Prochlorococcus marinus CUG1417: one gene and its partner. Each later gene encodes a partner of the first gene's protein in a complex. Links are inferred from orthologs where the notes say so. Each region holds a gene or a part of one and is shown on either strand. Other genes may lie near its edges.

Evidence for each region.
Region 2: the proteins of HA140_RS02860 (region 1) and accD are in contact, whole or in part, in a solved structure (PDB 8UXZ), measured with the Escherichia coli proteins. The link is inferred for Prochlorococcus marinus CUG1417 from one-to-one orthologs.

Annotation. Positions count from the first base shown.
Region 1 is NZ_JAAORN010000001.1:505,595-508,445, forward strand. The notes cover bases 22-2,818. They hold HA140_RS02860 (acetyl-CoA carboxylase carboxyltransferase subunit alpha), read left to right. Parts: upstream 22-814; coding sequence 815-1,822; downstream 1,823-2,818. Other genes in these bases: HA140_RS02855 (long-chain acyl-[acyl-carrier-protein] reductase), read left to right, coding at 22-811; HA140_RS02865 (SDR family oxidoreductase), read left to right, coding at 1,797-2,531; folE (GTP cyclohydrolase I), read left to right, coding at 2,685-2,818. In the rest of the region: more of HA140_RS02855, read left to right, coding at 1-21; more of folE, read left to right, coding at 2,819-2,851. UniProt on the Escherichia coli protein: Component of the acetyl coenzyme A carboxylase (ACC) complex. First, biotin carboxylase catalyzes the carboxylation of biotin on its carrier protein (BCCP) and then the CO(2) group is transferred by the carboxyltransferase to acetyl-CoA to form malonyl-CoA.
Region 2 is NZ_JAAORN010000001.1:727,154-730,132, reverse strand. What follows is about bases 55-2,979. They hold accD (acetyl-CoA carboxylase, carboxyltransferase subunit beta), read left to right. Parts: upstream 55-1,038; coding sequence 1,039-1,920; downstream 1,921-2,979. Other genes in these bases: HA140_RS04155 (Gfo/Idh/MocA family protein), read left to right, coding at 2,317-2,979; HA140_RS04160 (hypothetical protein), read left to right, coding at 1,922-2,314; HA140_RS04170 (phosphoribulokinase), read left to right, coding at 55-899. Outside these bases: more of HA140_RS04170, read left to right, coding at 3-54.

The DNA of each region.
Region 1 (2,851 bases):
AAAAGTACTAAATGCTATGGAACTAGCTCAGAAAAAAGGAATTAATATTACAGCTTTAGGAGGATTTACTTCTATTATTTTTGAGAATTTTAATCTTCTACAGCATAAACAAATTAGAAATACTTCATTAGAGTGGGAAAGGTTCACTACTGGTAATACTCATACCGCTTGGGTTATTTGTAAGCAGCTAGAAATAAATGCTCCTCGCATTGGGATAGACCTTAAAAAAGCAACTGTTGCTGTGATTGGTGCTACAGGTGATATTGGTAGCGCTGTTTGTAGGTGGCTTATCAATAAAACTGGGATTTCAGAACTTCTTATGGTGGCAAGACAACAAGAACCTCTAGCGCTGTTACAAAAAGAATTAGATGGTGGCACCATAACAAGTTTGGATGAGGCACTGCCTCAGGCGGACATTGTTGTGTGGGTTGCAAGTATGCCTAAAACTATTGAAATTGATACTGATAACTTAAAAAAACCATGTTTAATGATTGATGGTGGATACCCAAAAAATCTTGATGAGAAATTTCAAGGTGAAAATATTTATGTTTTAAAAGGAGGTATAGTAGAGTTTTTCAATGATATTGGTTGGAATATGATGGAACTTGCGGAAATGCAAAACCCTCAGCGAGAGATGTTTGCTTGCTTTGCAGAAGCTATGATTTTAGAATTTGAAAAGTGTCATACAAACTTTAGTTGGGGAAGAAATAACATTTCCCTTGAAAAGATGGAATTTATTGGAGCCGCTTCTTTAAAACATGGTTTTTCCGCAATTGGACTTGATAAGCAGCCTAAAGTATTAACTGTCTAAATCATGGCTAAACGTTACCTTCTTGATTTTGAAAAGCCTCTTGTTGAACTTGAGAAGCAGATAGAGCAAATTAAAGAATTAGCTCGAGATTCAGAGGTAGATGTTAGTCAACAGCTTCTACAGCTTGAAACCTTAGCTGCTAGAAGAAGAGAAGAAATATTTAAATCTCTCACGCCTGCTCAAAAGATTCAGGTAGCTAGACATCCTCAAAGACCAAGTACTTTGGATTTTGTTCAAATGTTTTGTGATGACTGGATCGAATTACATGGAGACAGAAATGGTGGCGATGATATGGCATTAATTGGGGGGATAGGTTCGATAAATAATAGACCAGTGCTGATGTTAGGGCATCAAAAAGGAAGGGATACAAAAGAAAATGTAGTAAGAAACTTTGGGATGGCAAAACCGGGAGGTTACAGAAAAGCTCTTAGATTAATGCAGCATGCAAATAGATTCGCTTTGCCAATTCTTACATTTATTGATACTCCTGGAGCTTATGCTGGTTTAAAAGCTGAAGAACAAGGTCAAGGTGAAGCAATTGCTAGAAACCTTCGAGAGATGTTTGGATTGAAAGTTCCAATTGTTGCTACTGTCATTGGAGAAGGAGGTTCAGGAGGCGCACTTGGAATAGGTGTCGCCGATAGGTTACTAATGTTTGAACACAGTGTTTACACGGTTGCTAGTCCAGAAGCATGTGCATCAATTTTATGGAGAGATGCTGCAAAGGCACCAGAAGCAGCATCAGCACTTAAAATTACAGGCAAAGATTTACTTAAATTAGGTATTATAGATGAAGTTTTACCAGAACCTTCTGGAGGGAATAATTGGGCTCCTTTAGATGCTGGAAATACACTAAAAGAGGCTATTGAGAAACACCTGAATGCTCTACTTCAAATGCCTGAAGACCAATTAATTGAGGAAAGATACAAAAAGTTCAGGGTTTTAGGTAAATTTATCGAAGCAAATAATATTGAAGAGATTTATAGTGAAATCCCCCAAAAAACTGAATAATTTGAAACTAGCTTTTATAACGGGTGCTACGAAAGGTATAGGTAAATCTACGGCAATTACTTTTGCCAATGCTGGCTGGGATTTAATTTTACTCTCCAGGAGTATGGATTTAATGGAGAAACTAAAGAGCGAACTGTTGACCACAAAATCAAAAATTAACCTCGTAAAATGTGATTTATCTAATGCCCTAGAAATAGAGCATTGTGTTAAAGAGGCAATTGAAAAATATGGATGCCCTTCAGTACTGATAAATAATGCCGGTTGCGCATTTAATAGCCCCTTAGTCGAAATGGAATTAGGTCAATGGGAACAAACTATTCAAATAAACCTGACAAGTGTTTTTCAAATTTGTAGTTCAATAATTCCTCAAATGAGAAAAAATGGCGGTTTAGTTATTAATGTTAGTAGTCATGCCTCTTATAATGCATTCCCCCAATGGGGAGCTTATTGTGTTTCAAAATCTGCATTAGCTATGTTTACTAAATGTTTGAGGGAGGAGGAGAGATCTAATTCAATAAGAGCCTGCACCATAACTCTTGGTTCAGTCAATACTCCTCTTTGGGACTCTGAATCAATCAATTCTGATTTTGATAGAACTTCTATGCTCTCCTCAAAAGAGGTATCAGAAACTATTCTCTACATGGCTAATAAACCTCAATCACAGTTGATTGAAGACTTGACTTTGATGCCTTCTGGCGGAGCCTTTTAAACATTATGTTTATCTGATTTATCTTAAAATAGTGATTTTTTTTAGTACTATTAGGACCCGATTGAACAAGAGAATGTGATATAGTATATGAGCAATTAAGCTTTTGGAAGATACAGTTAATTAAGTTGCATACAATTTTCTGTTTAAAATTTTATGACCTCTACATTACCCAACGATAATATTAGAAACTTTGACGACCAGATTACTAATAAACTAATTTCTGAAATTATAAGAGATAGAATTAAGAATTCTGGGAAAAGATTTAGTGCTAATGATAATATTTCTGAATTTATAAATCCTGGTGAACTAGAAATTTTAGA
Region 2 (2,979 bases), 220 kb from region 1 along the record:
AAATGTCAAAACGTCATCCAGTAGTCGCTGTAACAGGATCTTCAGGAGCAGGAACAAGTACAGTAAAAAGAGCCTTTGAGCATATTTTTGCCAGAGAAGATATTGTTCCCGCAGTTGTAGAAGGCGATAGTTACCACAGATTTGAAAGAATGCCTATGAAAAAAGCTATGGCAGAGGCTCTTGCAAAAGGTGAAAATTTCTCTCATTTTGGTCCAGAGGCTAATCTTTTTGACAAGTTAGAAGAACTTTTTAAAATCTATGGTGAAACTGGAGGAGGAAAGAAAAGATATTATCTACATAGTCTTGAAGAAGCAGAAGAACATAACACAAGACTTGGAACATCCCTAGAACCTGGGCAATTTACTCCATGGGAAGATATTCCTGAAGGGACAGACGTACTTTTTTATGAAGGTTTGCATGGCGGGGTAGAAGGTGATGGATACAATGTGGCGTCTTATGCTGATTTACTTGTTGGCGTTGTTCCAATAACAAATTTAGAGTGGATTCAAAAAATCCATAGAGATAACGCAGAAAGAGGTTACTCAGCGGAAACCATTGTGGATACGATATTGAGAAGAATGCCTGATTATATAAATCATATCTGCCCACAATTCAGCAAAACCGATATTAATTTCCAAAGAATACCCACAATTGACACTTCAAATCCTTTCATATGCAGAAATATCCCAACTCCTGATGAGAGCTTTGTGATCATACATTTCAGAAAGGGGGCAAGAGAGAAATGGGGTATTGATTTTCAATACTTGCTTGGAATGATTAACGATTCATTTATGTCAAGTCCAACAAGTATCGTTGTAAATGGTGGAAAAATGGGTTTCGCAATGGAGCTAATTCTTACTCCAATAATTCATAAAATGATTGAGGAGAAAAATAAATAATAATTAATTTCGATTATTAACTCAAATAATTATATTTTTAACTTTTAAGGAGTTTCTAATTTAGAAAATCTCAAATATTTATATATCTTTCTTGATAAAAGTACCTAACTTAGATTTAAATAGAAAAAAAGGAAACGTTGTGTCATTAATCGACTGGTTTGCCGCAAGGCGTAAAGATCAATTTGTTGGGAAAGTTTCCCAAGATACTGATGAAGGAGATGGTTTGTGGGTTAAATGTTCAGAGTGTTCGCAAGTAGCCTATAGAAAAGACCTAATTTCAAATTTCAATGTTTGTAGTAATTGTGGTCACCATAATAGAATTAATAGTGATGAAAGGATAAATATAATTGCTGATAAAAATTCATTCAAAGAATTTGATAGTTCACTAAGTCCTACAGATCCTTTAGGTTTTAAAGATAGAAGGTCTTATGCTGATCGAATTAAGGAAAGTCAAGCAGGTACAGGTTTAAGAGATGGTGTCATAACAGGTTTTTGTTCAGTAAATACAATGCCTTTAGCATTAGCTGTTATGGATTTTAGGTTTATGGGAGGATCTATGGGTTCAGTAGTTGGTGAAAAAATTACAAGGATAATTGAGAGAGCAACTTTAGAAAATTACCCAATTCTTATTGTTTGTGCATCAGGTGGGGCAAGGATGCAAGAAGGTATGTTAAGTCTCATGCAAATGGCAAAAATTTCTGGAGCACTAAAAAAACATAAAGAGAAAAATCTCCTATATATGCCATTGTTAACTCATCCAACCACTGGAGGGGTAACAGCTAGCTTTGCGATGTTAGGTGATTTGATTTTGGCGGAACCTAAAGCACTTATTGGATTTGCGGGAAGAAGGGTTATTGAACAAACATTAAGAGAAAAATTACCCGATAATTTTCAAACAGCTGAATATCTTCTTGAGCATGGTTTTGTTGATGTAATAGTGAAAAGGAAAGATCTCAAGACTACTTTGACTAAAATTTTAAAGATCCATGGAGTAAAAGAACTTGCAGAAGCAAATATATAAAATGAGAATAATTTCTAATTTATTTTATTTTTCTTTAAGCCTTTTACTCTTTATTTTTAACTTTGCCTCCTATTCATATGCGTTAGGAAATGTTGATTGGGTTCTCCTTAAAGAGAATAATGATGGGAAAGAATGGCTTGATAAAGGGAGTATTAAGCCTCACCCAAATGGGGAAATAAGTGTATTAACAAAGTTCTTTAAGAATCCAACTAATTCTGATGATGATGGAGAGTTATCACTTTATGTAATGAGAATCAATTGTAATGAAAAGAAGTTCAAAGATACATCAATAAATGGAATTCCTCAATTCAATTCAAAATGGCAAACTTCTAATAATGATGAACTCTTAGATGTTGTTATTGAAAATAGCTGTTTAGAGTTTATTGATGGATAAAAATGAATACAAAAAATAAAAAATTAAAAATAGCAATCGCTGGACTGGGGTTTGGGAAAAAAGTTCATTTAGAGGCATTAAAGCATTCTGATCACTTAACTCCTGTAGCTATTTATCATTACGAGAAAAAGCAAAAATCGATATTAGAAAAAGAAACGGGCTTAGATTTTTTTCATAATTGGGAAGACTTAGTTAAATCTCCAAAAATTGATGGAATTATTATTGCCACCCCTCCTGAATCAAGATTCAAGTTAGCGAAACAAGCTCTTGAGAATAATAAAAATTTGTTCTTAGAAAAACCCGTTTCAATATCCTCCTCAGAAATTGAAGAGCTTCAAAGATTATCTTTGATAAATAATTTAAGCGTATGTGTTGATTTTGAATATAGAGCAGTACCTCTTTTCCTTCAGACAAAAAAACTTATTGATGAAAATATCTTAGGAGATATATATTTAGTCAAATTAGATTGGTTAATGGGCAGTAGATCCGATCCCAAAAGATCCTGGAATTGGTATTCATTGGAAGAAAAAGGTGGAGGAGTTATTGGCGCCTTGGGTACTCATGCATTCGATATGTTGAATTGGTTTTTTGGAGAAGCAATAAGCGTGACTGGCAAGTTAGCAACATCAATAAAAAAAAGACCTTTACCTAATTCATCTGATTTA